One region of the Rhizobium binae genome, then DNA from elsewhere that is predicted to be linked to it. Evidence: predicted binding sites of a transcription regulator. Region 1 holds the regulator's gene; the other holds the start of a gene.
What was found. The regulator PhoB, encoded in region 1, activates phosphate uptake and scavenging genes when phosphate is short. The targets are predictions, from matches to a motif close to TGTCATNNANCTGTCAT.
Positions count from the first base shown of each region.

Region 2: the regulator PhoB is predicted to act here: its motif matches at 2,679-2,695, upstream of J2J99_RS12265 (UDP-2,3-diacylglucosamine diphosphatase).

Region 1 is NZ_CP071604.1:555,357-562,571, forward strand. Features, by position in the region: gene pstC (phosphate ABC transporter permease subunit PstC) at 1-1,291, shown strand, start outside; gene pstA (phosphate ABC transporter permease PstA) at 1,288-2,610, shown strand; gene pstB (phosphate ABC transporter ATP-binding protein PstB) at 2,626-3,441, shown strand; gene phoU (phosphate signaling complex protein PhoU) at 3,486-4,199, shown strand; gene phoB (phosphate regulon transcriptional regulator PhoB) at 4,335-5,018, shown strand; gene J2J99_RS02725 (hypothetical protein) at 5,116-5,373, opposite strand; gene J2J99_RS02730 (GcrA family cell cycle regulator) at 5,547-6,080, opposite strand; gene J2J99_RS02735 (aspartate aminotransferase family protein) at 6,506-7,215, shown strand, end outside.
Region 2 is NZ_CP071604.1:2,499,244-2,506,458, forward strand. Features, by position in the region: gene dgcA (N-acetyl-D-Glu racemase DgcA) at 1-459, shown strand, start outside; gene J2J99_RS12260 (MFS transporter) at 411-1,631, opposite strand; gene J2J99_RS12265 (UDP-2,3-diacylglucosamine diphosphatase) at 1,808-2,647, opposite strand; gene J2J99_RS12270 (histidine phosphatase family protein) at 2,826-3,575, shown strand; gene J2J99_RS12275 (FAD-binding oxidoreductase) at 3,613-5,052, opposite strand; gene J2J99_RS12280 (NADP-dependent malic enzyme) at 5,273-7,215, shown strand, end outside.

The DNA of each region.
Region 1 (7,215 bases):
CGTGAGCCCCGGCATCATCCAGTCCTCGGTTCGCAATGCTTTCCCTGACGATGTCAAGGCCCAGGTCGCGGTCGAGCAGGATTTGAACTATTCGATGGTGGCGACGGTCGCCCGCGGCCTGACGATGCTGACTTCGGACGAAGCGGCCGCGGTCGCAAACGATCCGGCTGCCCTGCAGGCCAAGCTCAGCGAGAAGGGTGTGCCGCTCGCCGGCCAGCCGCAGCCTTACATGGTCGAGGCCGCCAAGAAGCTCAACGCCATGAGCCTGACGAGCCGCATCGCCATGACCGCGATCGTCTTCGTTCTGGCCGTTGCCGGCGCCTTCTACGCGCTGCGCGCCATCGCACCCCGCTTCCGGGCCCGTAATCGCGTTGAGCGCGTCATGCTCTGGGGTCTGCTGCTCGCCTCCTCGATCGCCATCCTGACGACGATCGGCATCGTGCTGTCCATGCTGTCGGAAGCCACACGCTTCTTTGCAGTCGTTCCCGCCGGCGATTTCTTCTTCGGAACCGTCTGGGATCCGCGCTTTGCCGGCGCCGGCAGCTCTTCCTTCGGTCAGTTCGGCCTGATCCCGCTGCTGATGGGCACGCTCTATATCGGCCTGGTCGCCATGCTGGTCGCCGTACCGGTCGGCCTTTTCGCCGCCATCTACATGGCCGAGTACGCCTCGCCAAAGGTGCGCGGCGTTGCCAAGCCCCTTCTCGAGGTGCTCGCCGGCATTCCGACGATCGTCTACGGCTTCTTCGCCCTCGTCACCGTCGGCCCCTTCCTGCGCGATTTCTCGGCTCAGATCAGCGGCTTGCTCTCCGGCAACTATACCAACTTCATCCAGGCGCAGAGCGTTCTGACCGCTGGCATCGTCATGGGCATCATGCTCATCCCCTACGTCTCCTCGCTGTCGGACGACATCATCACCGCTGTGCCGCAGGCTCTGCGTGACGGTTCGCTCGGTCTCGGCGCCACCCGCTCCGAAACCATCAAGAGGGTGGTCCTGCCGGCAGCCCTTCCGGGCATCGTCGGCGCGCTGCTGATGACCGCCTCGCGCGCCATCGGCGAAACCATGATCGTCGTGCTGGCCGCCGGTGTCGCGGCGCGCATTCAGATCAACCCCTTCGAGCCGATGACGACGGTGACCGTCAAGATCGTCAACCAGCTGACGGGCGACCTCGAGTTCACCTCCCCGCAGACGCTGGTTGCCTTTGCTCTTGGCATCACGCTGTTCTGCATCACGCTTTGCCTCAATATCTACGCGCTCTACATCGTGCGCAAATACCGGGAGCAGTACGAATGACGGATATTGTTTCTCCCACAACAGGCGTCACCATCTCCAAGGCGCCGGCGCGCCGCGATATCGGCATCAAGCGCCGCTACGCCGCCGAGCGCCGGTTCCAGGCCTATGGCATCGCCGCCATTTCCTTCGGCCTTGTCTTCCTTTTCATCCTGCTGTGGACGGTGATCGGCAAAGGCTATACCGCCTTTCAGCAGACCGCGATCACCCTGCCGATCGAATTCACCGAGAAGACGATCGACCCCAGCAACAAGCGGGCGGCCGACCCTTCGGTGCTGATCGCGGCCAATTACCCGGTTCTCCTGCGCGACGCGATCGTCAAGCAGCTGGATATCAACGCCTCGAGCAAGCCTGACGTGCGCGATGCATCCGCCATGCTCTCCAAGAGCGCGCCGATCCAGCTGCGCGACATGGTCGTCGCCGATCCCTCGCTCATCGGCAAGACGGTCAATGTCTCGCTGCTCGCCGACGCCAATATCGACAGTGCCAACAAGGGCCAGATCGATCTCTCCGTCGACGAGAAGAACCGCAAGGTCAATGACAAGCAGCTGACTTGGATGAACCAGCTGAAGGCGAACGGCGCTCTCCACAAGCAGTTCAACACCGGCCTCTTCGTCAACGGCAACTCCAGCCGTCCGGAGGCTGCCGGCCTCGGCGTCGCCCTCATCGGCTCGCTCTACCTGATGCTGATCGTGCTGGCGCTGTCCCTGCCCATCGGGGTTGCCGCCTCGATCTACCTCGAGGAGTTCGCGCCGAAGAACAAGCTGACGGACCTGATCGAGGTCAACATCAACAACCTCGCCGCCGTGCCCTCCATCGTCTACGGTCTGCTCGGCCTTTCCGTCTTCATCAACTTCGTAGGCCTGCCGCGCTCGGCCTCGCTGGTTGGCGGCCTGGTGCTGGCGCTGATGACCTTGCCGACGATCATCATCGCCACGCGCGCGGCCCTGCGCGCCGTGCCGCCCTCGATCCGCGCCGCAGCCTTGGGTCTCGGCGCCTCGAAGATGCAGATGGTGTTCCACCATGTCCTGCCGCTTGCCATGCCCGGCATCCTCACCGGCACGATCATCGGCCTGGCGCACGCGCTCGGCGAAACCGCGCCGCTGCTCCTGATCGGCATGGTCGCCTTCGTCGCCAACGTGCCGGCGACACCGCTCGATCCCTCGACGGCCCTGCCGGTGCAGGTCTATATGTGGGCGAACGAGGCCGAACGTGCCTTCGTGGAACGTACTTCGGGTGCCATCATCGTCCTGCTTCTGTTCCTGATCATCATGAACATGGGCGCCATTCTCTTGCGTCGTCGCTTCGAGCGCCGCTGGTAAACGGAGTTAAACATCATGAACATGTTGACGGAAGCTGCAGTTGAAAAGGCGCTGGATCAGAAGATGAGCAACGTCCCGTATAAAATGATCGGACAGGATGTCTCGGTTTACTACGGCGAAAAGCGGGCGCTTTTCGATGTGAACCTGAACATCCGCGAAAACACCGTAACCGCGCTGATCGGCCCTTCGGGCTGCGGCAAGTCGACCTTCCTGCGAAGCCTCAACCGCATGAACGACACGATCGAGGGCTGCCGCGTCACCGGCAAGATCACCCTCGACGGCGACGATATCTATGATCCTGACATTGACGTCGTCGAACTGCGCGCCCGCGTCGGCATGGTCTTCCAGAAGCCGAACCCGTTCCCGAAGTCGATCTATGAAAACGTCTCCTACGGCCCGCGCATCCATGGACTGGCCAAATCGAAGGCCGATCTCGACCAGATCGTCGAGACCAGCCTGCAGCGCGCCGGCCTCTGGAACGAGGTCAAGGATCGCGTCCATGAATCCGGCACCGGCCTCTCCGGCGGTCAGCAACAGCGCCTGTGCATTGCCCGCGCCGTCGCCGTCAGCCCTGAGGTCATCCTGATGGACGAGCCCTGCTCGGCGCTCGACCCGATCGCCACCGCCAAGGTCGAGGAGTTGATCCACGAGCTGCGCGAGAACTACACGATCGTCATCGTCACCCACTCCATGCAGCAGGCGGCGCGCGTGTCGCAGCGCACCGCCATGTTCCACCTCGGCAACCTCGTCGAGGAGAACGACACCGACAAGATGTTCACCAATCCGGACGATCCGCGCACCCAGGACTACATCATGGGTCGCTTCGGCTGATTGCGGTTATCCGAAGCCTTCCCGTTATTCGAGGACAAAGCCCCATGGCATCGACACATATTTATTCTGCCTATGATGATGATCTGAAGTTCCTGTCCAGGCGGATTTCCGAGATGGGCGGCCTGGCCGAGCAGATGGTCGCCGAATCCGTCCGGGCGCTGGTCAACGGTGATACCGCGCTGGCGCAGAAGGTCATTTCCGACGATGTGATCCTCGATCACACCGAGCGCGAGATCGGCGACAAGGCGATCGTCACCATCGCCCGCCGCCAGCCGATGGCCTCGGACCTGCGCGAAATCATGGGTTCGATCCGCATCGCCGCCGATCTCGAACGCGTCGGCGACCTCGGCAAGAACACCGCCAAGCGCGTCATCGCCGTGCAGAGCACCGGCGTTCCCCGCAAGCTCGCCCGCGGTCTCGAGCACCTGTCCGAGCTGGCGCTTGTCCAGCTCAAGGAAGTGCTCGACGTCTATACGACGCGCGCCGCCGACAAGGCGAATGCCATCCGCGAACGCGACAACGAGATCGACGCGATGTACACGTCGCTGTTCCGCGAACTCCTGACCTATATGATGGAAGATCCGCGCAACATCACGAGCTGCACGCATCTTCTGTTCTGCGCCAAGAACATCGAGCGCATCGGCGACCACGCGACCAATATCGCCGAAACGATCTACTACATGGCGACCGGCGCCCAGCCGGAAGGCGACCGTCCGAAGGACGACAGCGCCAACACCGTCGGTGCCGCCACGGAATAACCGTGCCGAACCAGCCCATTGCGTGCGCGCCCGTCCGGGCGCGCAAAGCGGTCGCAGCCAATTTCTGATTTTGCGCGGGATCCCTTGCTTAAATCATTCCCGGTTTAAGGATCGTGCGCGAGGAGACGGACACGCATGATCCCGAGAGTTGCAGTTGTTGAAGACGAAGAGGCCCTCAGCGTGCTTCTCCGCTATAATCTCGAAGCGGAAGGCTTCGAGGTCGATACCATCCTGCGCGGCGACGAGGCCGAGATCAGGCTTCAGGAGCGCACGCCCGATCTCCTGATCCTCGATTGGATGCTGCCCGGCGTCTCCGGCATCGAGCTCTGCCGGCGCCTGCGCATGCGGCCGGAAACCGAGCGGCTGCCGATCATCATGCTGACGGCGCGCGGCGAGGAGAGCGAGCGGGTCCGCGGGCTGTCCACCGGCGCCGACGATTACGTCGTCAAGCCGTTCTCGACCCCCGAACTCGTCGCCCGCGTCAAGGCCATGCTGCGCCGTGCCCGCCCGGAGGTGCTGTCCTCGGTGCTGAAATGCGGCGATATAGAGCTCGACCGCGAAACCCATCGCGTCCATCGCAAGAGCCGCGAAGTTCGCCTCGGCCCGACCGAATTCCGCCTCTTGGAATTCCTGATGTCGTCGCCGGGCCGCGTCTTCTCCCGCTCGCAGCTGCTCGACGGCGTCTGGGGCCACGACATCTATGTCGACGAACGCACCGTTGACGTCCATGTCGGCCGCCTGCGCAAGGCCTTGAACTTCTCCAACATGCAGGACGTCATCCGCACCGTCCGCGGCGCCGGCTATTCGATGGAAGCCTGAGGCTGAGGGAGTGTGGGGTTGGCGTTCCGCCGGTGCAGCCTTTCCCAGGCCTTCATCGCACCGGCGCGGCGTATGAGCGGGCACCAGCTCACCTCTGTCATCCAGGCACCACCTCTCCTCCGTCATCCCAGGGCTTGACCCTGGGATCCATGCGGCTGGCGCTGCGGGAGGAGCGATGGCATTCAACTGCAGGGAAATTATCGAAGCCGGGTGCCTGGTTGTGGATCCCAGGGTCAAGCCCTGGGATGACGGAGTGTGGGTTGGCGTTCTCGCCAAACGCACCGCTGACGTAGCTTGTGAAGCGGCGCTTCTGCCGTAACTTCATCGCGCCGGCGAGGCTTATGCGTCTAGGCACCACCTCTCCTCTGTCATCCCAGGGGCCTGACCCTCGGATCCATGCGAAGAGCACGAGAGAAGCCGCAGCCCGAATTCGCACAGCGTCGAGGAAAAACCTACAGCTTCCCACTCCAACCAATAAAAAACGGGCCACTCGGCCCGTCTTCTGCATTCTGACGATGGCGTGGCCGCTCAGCTGACCCGCGCCGCCGCCCGGCGGCGTTCGTTGATCGGCTGGTAGGCGAGCTTCTGATGATAGCTGCAATAGGGCGAATTGTCAGGAGATTCACAGCCGCAGAAGTGGAAATCGTCCTTGAGCGGATCGCCGACCGGCCATTTGCAGGTGCGTTCGGTCAGTTCGGTCAGGCCGAGGCGGCGGGAAATCGGAACGACCACGTTGCCGGCCGGCACATATTCCATGTCCTCGACCGCATCGACCTCGATCTCCTCCTTCAGCATCGTTGCGCCCTGCTGGCGGGTCACGGTGCGGGTGGTGATCCGCGAGGCGTAGCTCGGCGCGCGCGGCGTCGATGTCTGGCGCTTCGGCGTGCGCGCCGCCGTCGCCGTGCCGCCGGCCTTGGCACGGCCCGGCAGGCTCAGCCGGTGCACCTTGCCGATAACGGCGTTTCGGCTCACGCCGCCAAGCTGTGCCGCGATCTGGCTGGCGCTCAGCCCTTCGGACCACAGCTTCTTGAGTTTCTCGACCCGCTCGTCTGTCCAGTTCATGCCCTGTCTCCACCTTCTGCGTTGGTGATGGCAGAATCCCTCACCGTTGTCCCGGAAGCCTCCGAAACAGGAAACGCCTGATCAATTTTGGTGACTAGTTCCGCCGCATGCAGTCTAGTAATTGAACTTTAACCTAGTGTGAGCCTGACTCCGTGACAAGAGTCGCGGGAATCCGGATGAATCGAATTCGGAGTTTTCCCCAACTTGCTGCCTGTGCGTGTCATTTCTGCAATAATGCCTGTTGAAGGCCGGAAATGCCGCTGTACAAGCTTGCTGCATGCGCTAAGGGCGCAGTTTTGTTGACATTGCAGCGCGAAGAGGAAATAGTGCTGGTCGCCGCCGCAAGGCGGCATTTTTGATTTTTCGGGCCTGGTTTTCTTAGCCGGAGTCCGGTGATTGACAACGCTGATCGGGAGACCCGCGCCATGGCAGAAGCCGCGCCGCTTTATGACACCTATTCTCGTGCCCCGTTGCGGTTCGAGCGAGGCGAGGGCGTGTGGCTGATCACCGAAAGCGGCGAGCGTTATCTCGATTTCGGCGCCGGCGTCGCCGTCACGTCGGTCGGCCACGGCAATCCGCATGTGGTCGCCGCCCTGAAGGAGCAGGCCGACAAGGTCTGGCACCTCTCCAACATCTATGAGATCCCCGGCCAGGAGCGCCTGGCCAAACGCCTGACGGACGCCACTTTCGCCGACAAGGTGTTCTTCACCAATTCCGGTGCCGAGGCTCTCGAATGCGCGATCAAGACGGCGCGCCGCTATCAGTTTTCCAAGGGCCATCCCGAGCGCTTCCACATCATCACGTTTGAAGGCGCCTTCCATGGGCGCACGCTTGCGACGATCGCCGCCGGCGGCCAGGAGAAATATCTCGAAGGCTTCGGCCCCAAGGCGCCGGGTTTCGATCAGGTGCCGTTCGGCGATATCGAAGCGGTCCGCGCCGCGGTCACCGATGCGACGGCGGCAATTCTCATCGAGCCGGTGCAGGGCGAGGGCGGCGTACGTCCCGCCACCCCCGAATTCATGAAGGCGCTGCGCCAGATCTGCGACGAGAACGGCCTGCTGCTGATCCTCGACGAGGTCCAGACCGGCGTCGGCCGCACCGGCAAACTCTTCGCTCATGAATGGTCGGGCATCAC
Region 2 (7,215 bases), 1.9 Mb from region 1:
GCCAATGAAGGCTGGCCCGAAGCGGTGCTGGAGCGTCACCTCAACATTGCCGCGGAGGCGGGTGTGATGCTCGTCGAGCAGCCGCTGCCGGCCGGCCGCGACGCCTTGCTTGCCGAGATCCGCCGGCCGCTGCTCGTCTGCGCCGACGAGAGCGTCCACCATACCGGCGATCTCGCAAGCCTTGCCGATCGCTATGACGCGATCAACATCAAGCTCGACAAGACAGGCGGCCTCACCGAAGCCCTGGCGATGAAGGCAGAAGCCGAGCGGCTCCGCTTCGCCATCATGATCGGCTGTATGGTCGGCACCTCGCTTGCCATGGCGCCGGCGGTGTTGCTTGCCCAGAATGCCGATTACGTCGATCTCGACGGCCCGCTGCTGCTCGCCCGCGACCGCGAGCCGGGCCTGCGTTACGCCGCTTCCCTGGTATTTCCGCCCGAAAGCAGCCTCTGGGGCTGAAGGTAATAGGCTGAGATGACGATGCCGAGGCCACAGAACGCGACCAGCGCCATGACGTAAAAGCTGACGACGCCAAGTCCGGCGTAGAGGTAACCTGCAGCAATGGTCATCAGCGCCATCGCCATGCCGACATAAAAGAAGTAGGCGCCTTGGGCCGAGGATTCCTGCGTCTCCTGCACCGTCGCCACGATCCGCCGCTGCACGCCGGTATGCACGAAGGCGTAGGTAAAACCGTGGAAACATTGCAGCAGGAAGAAACCGGCAAAGCCCGTGTTCATGGGAAACAGTATCCAGCGGCAGACGCTGACGGCGCAGCCGAAGCGGATCAGCGTCCAGGCATTGAAGCGCCGGTTGAGACGCTTCGACAGGAAGAATACCGTCACCTCCGAAGCGACACCGGCGCTCCAGAGCAGGCCGACCTCAGCGCCGGAGAAGCCGAGCTGATGCCAGTAGATCGACGAGAAAGCGTTGAGGACGGCATGGCTCGACTGCTGGATGGCGACGCCGATCAGGAGTAGCAGCAGATGCGGCTCACGCAGGCCGCTGCCGGTGGCGGCGGGAATGTTGATCGGCTGGCCGCGCCGCCGCGTCGGCCCGATGCGCGGACAGAAGATCGCCATGACGACGGTCATGGTGAAGCCGAACACCATCACCGGCAGCACCATCTCGCCGCCCCACCGGCTGATTAGCCGACCGCCGACCAGCGTCGACACGATGAAGGCGATCGAGCCCCAGACGCGCATCGACCCGTAATCGAGCCCCCAGCGGCGCACGCCTGAGATGACGATCGATTCGACGACCGGCAGATAGGGCGCGAAGGTGGCGCCCTGCAGCGCATAGACGATCGTCACCGGCCAGAAACTCGTTGTCCAGTAGAGCGTGATCGCCGTCAGCAGTGACAGGCTACCCGACCAGAAAAGCACATCGGCGCGCTCCTTCAAGCGGTCGGCGATCATGGCGACGATGGGCGCCACCAGCACGCGGACCCCCATCGGTATGGCAAGGATGATGCCGATCTCATGGTCGCTGAAGCTGTGAGTCGCGAGCCAGACGGGGAAGAACGGCAGAACGATGCCGTTGACCAGCAGCGGCGCGCAATAGGAAAGGGCGCTGAGCAGCCGGAAGCGCGGCGGCGCTCCCTCACCTGTCGGGGAATGTTGAACGGGAATCATGGGAGGACCTGAAGGAAACTGAATGTTGTCCTAACACGCCACCCGAAAGGCGACTATTGCGAGAAATAGCCTCCTGAAACGATTTAAGAAATAAATAGGGCCTGTCGCCTGACGGTAACGGCTAAATTACTGTTGGGCGGACGCAGACGCGCCAACGCTGGATCAAACGGACAAAATCAGGCAGCCTGAGGCGCCAGTTCTGCCTCTTCGCGCTCGACAGCGGCGAGCGCCGTCACGGTGCTTGCCAGCCTCCGCCACGTGATCAACTCGAACGTGCCGTCCTCGTGCTCGGCGACCGCCGTGCAGCTTTCCACCCAATCGCCGGTATTGATGTAGCGGATGCCGTCCATGTCCTGGATAACCGCATGGTGAATATGACCGCAGATCACCCCGTCGGCACCGCTCTTGCGCGCCTCTTCGGCGACGACGCGCTCGAATTCGCCGATGAAATTGACGGCATGCTTGACCTGCAACTTGGCCCAGGCCGAGAAAGACCAGTAGGGCATGCCGAGGCGGCGGCGCACGGCCGCCAGCAGGATGTTGATGCGGATCGCCGTGTCGTACGCCCAGTCGCCGAGGTAGGCGAGCAGGCGGGCATTGCGAACGACGACGTCGAATTCGTCGCCATGCAGGATCAGATATTTCTTGCCGTCGGCGCCGTCATGCATCATCCGCTCGACGACCTCGATGCCGCCGAAATGCATGCCCGGGAAATCGCGCAGGAACTCGTCGTGATTGCCGGGAATATAGACGACGCGCGTGCCCTTGCGCGCCGTGCGCAAAAGCTTCTGGACGACGTCGTTGCACACCTGCGGCCAATACCAGTTGCGCTTCAGCCGCCAGCCGTCGACAATGTCGCCGACGAGAACGATCGTATCCGCCTCGTGGTAGCGCAGGAAATCCAGCAGGAAGTCGGCCTTCGCGGCCTTCGAGCCGAGATGGACATCGGAAATGAAGAGCGTGCGGAAATGTCTGGGTTCCATCATGTCTATCACGAGCAACGGCTCATGCCCCATCTTTCATATAGCCTTCCAAAACCAGACTCGTGTTTCAGGAAGATGACAAACTGAGGATAAGCCCTGCAAAGCTGTGCTGGCGGGGCGCCTCGCCGCACGGCGCAGCGACCATCTTGCCCTGCCTATTGAGCGCGTCCATGATGACGGCGATTCCAGATCCGACACTGCGGGATGGCTGATGCGTCTCTTTCTCGTTCGCCACGGCGAATCCCTCGGCAACATCGATGAACGGGCCTACCGCCGTTTCGGCGATCACAACGTGCCGCTGACGCAATGGGGCTACCGGCAGGCGCTGGAGGCCGGCGGCGTGATCGCCGCCTATTTGCAGGCGCCGCCAAGTCCTGATCTCGGCAAGCTGCAGGTCTGGTACTCGCCATTCCTGAGGACGCGGCAGAGCAAGGACGCCCTGCTCGAAGCCCTGCCGACAGGCGTCGTCGGCGATATCAGGGAGGATTATCTGCTGCGTGAGCAGGATTTCGGTCTCTTCACCGAAATCTACGACCACGCCGAACGGAAACAGAAGTTTCCCGAGGAATTCGAGAAATGGGCGAGGCTGCGCAGCAATAGCGGCAAATTCTACGCGCGGCCGCCGGATGGCGAGAGCCGGGCAGATGTGGCCCAGCGGGTGCGCCTGTTCCTCCAGACGGTCATGCGAGATGCCGAAAACGACGATCACAACGTCGTCATCGTCGGCCACGGCGTCACCAACCGGGCGGTCGAAATGAACTTCCTGCATCGCCCGGTCGAGTGGTTCGAGCGCTCCGACAATCCCGGAAATGCCGACATCACGCTGATCGAAGGCACACGCGCGCAAGGTTACAAGTCCATCCTGCTGCACCAGGCCGCCGACCGGCAGCCGGGGCAGGAAGATCAGTTGCGCGACGCCTACGGCGCAGTCGTAACGATCACGCCGAAGCCCGGCGGATAGATTTGCGCAGTTGTGACAGCCGCCGACGCCGTATCGATCAGGCAGCTCGCACGGCCCCTGTCGGCTTCACGTTCTGGTTCATCCGGAACAGATTGTTCGGATCATAGCGCAGCTTGATTTCAGCCAGACGCGCATAATTGGCGCCATACGCCATCTCGACACGATCCGTCTCATCCTCCGGCATGAAGTTGATATAGGCGGTGCCCACCGCATGCGGCTTGGTTGCCTCGAAGAGTTCGCGCGCCCAGCCGATGCAGCTTGCATCCATCTCCGCTTCCCGCCAGCGCGCATGCACATTCATGACAAAATGCGAGCTCCGCTGTGGAAAGGCGGTGGCCTCGGTCGGAATTCGGCCGGCTGCCCCGCCGACATGGCCGATGAATATCTCGCATTCCGGCCCCGGCAACTTGCGGACGGCATCGAGGAGAACATCGATCGCCGCATCCGAAAGCGCGGCGAAATCCTGGCTCTTCCAGTAATTGCGCGCACCCGGTGTCAGAAGCGGGTCGAATGCCTGCTGCCAGCCGGTGAAAGGTACCGGGCCGACGACGTCGGCAATCGGCTTTCCGATCCCGCGCAGCCCGGCCGCAGCCTTTTCGCCCGCGGCGATATCGCCGCAATAGCACATTGCGAGCACGAGGATCTCCTTGCCGTGCCATTCGGCCGGCAGGAACGGCAGCGGCGGTGCCTGACGCATCACCGCCCAGCAGGTTAGCTCGTCGGGTGCTGATTCCAGCGCCTGCCGATATTCCCGGAGCACTCTTTCCGCATCGGCGAAGGGATGCACCACCAGCCCGGCCAATACCTCATGATGGAGCGGGTTGAGCTGAAATTCGAAGGAGGTCACGACGCCGAAATTGCCGCCGCCGCCGCGCAGTGCCCAGAAGAGATCCGGCCTTTCCGTCTCGCTCGCTTTGACCAGTTCGCCGTCGGCCGTCACCACATCCACGGAAACCAGATTGTCGAGCGTCAGCCCGAACTTTCGAGTGAGCCAGCCGAAACCGCCGCCGAGCGTCAGTCCTGCGATGCCGGTCGTGGAATTGATGCCGGTCGGCAGCACCAGCCCGAAGGCCAGCGTTTCCTTGTCGATGTCACCAAGCGTTGCGCCCGGCTCGATTCGGGCGCGGCGTATCTCTGGATCGACCCGCACTGATTTCATCGCCGACAGATCGATGACGATACCTCCTTCGCACACGGCGTTGCCTGCGATGCCGTGCCCGCCGCCGCGCACCGACAAGAGCAAACTGTTGTCGCGGGCAAACCGTACCGCGCGCACCACGTCGGCGGCCCCGGCGCAACGCGCGACCAGTCCGGGCCGGCGGTCGATCATCGCATTCCAGATCGCCCGAGCCTCGTTGTAATCCGTATCCTTGCTGGTCAGGAGATTGCCGCGAAATCCGGCAGCAAAAGCATCCATGGCCACGTCATTGACCATCGTCTGCCCCTTTTGCAGGGTCGTGAGGTTCAAATTGTCCATGACTTCCTCCCTGCGACCGGCGCCCCGCACCGTCGCGCGCGGCATCTTGCGCTTGCTGCAGCCGTCAAACAAGTTTCCCCAAAAGGATTAGCTGGCCGCAGCCTCTGCCACCGATAGCCACCGTCACGAAAACTTCTCCCATTCCCCATTTCCATACTGTCGCCCGTATCCGATTGATGTATGGAGGAAACTCCAAAAAAAGACGTGCACGGAGGCGGCAATGGATCAGCAGGATAAATCCAAGACGGACAAGAACCTGACGAGCGGCGATCTCGACGAGCAGGCGCTCTTCTTCCATCGCTATCCCCGCCCCGGCAAGCTGGAGATACAGGCGACCAAGCCACTCGGCAACCAGCGCGACCTGGCGCTCGCTTATTCGCCGGGCGTCGCCGCCCCCTGCCTTGCCATCCGCGACAATCCTGAAATGGCGGCCGAATATACCTCGCGCGCCAATCTCGTCGCCGTCATTTCCAACGGTACCGCCGTGCTCGGCCTCGGCAACATCGGCCCGCTGGCCTCCAAGCCGGTCATGGAAGGCAAGGCCGTGCTCTTCAAGAAATTCGCCGGCATCGACGTCTTCGACATCGAAATCGACGCAGCAAGCGTCGAGCAGATGGTCTCGACCGTCAGCTCCCTGGAGCCGACCTTCGGCGGCATCAACCTCGAGGACATCAAGGCGCCGGAATGCTTCGAGGTCGAGCGGCGCCTGCGCGAGAAAATGAAGATTCCGGTCTTCCACGACGATCAGCACGGCACGGCGATCATCGTCGCCGCCGCTATCCTGAACGGACTGGAACTCGCCGGCAAGGTCATCGAGAACGTCAAGATCGTCGCCTCCGGTGCGGGTGCGGCCGCCCTTGCCTGCCTCAACCTGCTGGTGACCCTCGGGGCAAAACGCGAAAACATCTGGGTTCACGATATCGAAGGGCTGGTCTATGAGGGCCGCACCGAACTGATGGACGAATGGAAGTCCGTCTATGCCCAGAAGAGCGACACCCGCACGCTCGCCGAAAATATCGGCGGCGCCGATGTCTTCCTCGGTCTCTCGGCCGCCGGCGTCCTGAAGCCGGAGCTGCTGGCGCAGATGGCCGACAAACCGCTGATCATGGCGCTCGCCAATCCGACGCCGGAGATCATGCCGGATCTCGCCCGCGCCGCCCGCCCCGATGCCATGATCTGCACCGGCCGCTCGGATTTCGCCAACCAGGTCAACAACGTCCTCTGCTTCCCTTATATCTTCCGCGGCGCGCTCGATTGCGGCGCCGAGACGATCAACGAGGAAATGAAGATGGCTGCCGTGCGCGCCATCGCAGCGCTCGCCCGCGAAGAGCCGTCCGATGTCGCCGCCCGCGCCTATTCCGGCGAAACCCCCGTCTTCGGCCCCGATTACCTCATCCCCTCGCCCTTCGACCCGCGCCTGATCCTGCGCATTGCGCCGGCGGTCGCCAAAGCCGCCGAACAGAGCGGCGTGGCGCGCCGCCCGATCCAGGATTTCGATGCGTATCTCGATCAGCTGAACCGCTTCGTCTTCCGCTCCGGCTTCGTCATGAAACCGATCTTCACCGCGGCAAAGGCCGCCGAGCGCAAGCGCGTCATCTTCTCCGAAGGTGAAGATGAGCGTGTCCTGCGCGCAGCCCAGGTGCTGCTCGAAGAGGGCCTTGCCGAGCCGATCTTGATCGGCCGTCCGCAGGTCATCGAAACGCGTCTCAAGCGTTATGGCCTGCGCATCCGCCCGCTGCAGGATTTCGAGGTCATCAATCCGGAAGACGATCCGCGCTTCCGCGAATATGTCGATCTCTATTTCTCGCTCGTCGGGCGCCGCGGCGTCATCCCGGAAGCCGCACGCACCATCGTGCGCACCAACACGACTGTCATCGGCGCGCTGGCACTGAGGCGCGGCGAAGCCGATGCGCTAATCTGCGGCCTCGAAGGCCGCTACGAAAAGCACCTCCGCGACGTCCGCCAAATCATCGGCAAGCGTCCGAACGTGCGTGATTTCTCCGCACTCAGCCTGATGATCTCACAGCGCGGCGCCACCTTCTTCACCGACACCTACGTCACCTTCAATCCGAGCGCCGAGGAGATAGCCGAGGCGACGGTGATGGCCGCCGAGGAGATCCGCCGTTTCGGCATCACGCCGCGCGCCGCTCTCGTCTCGCATTC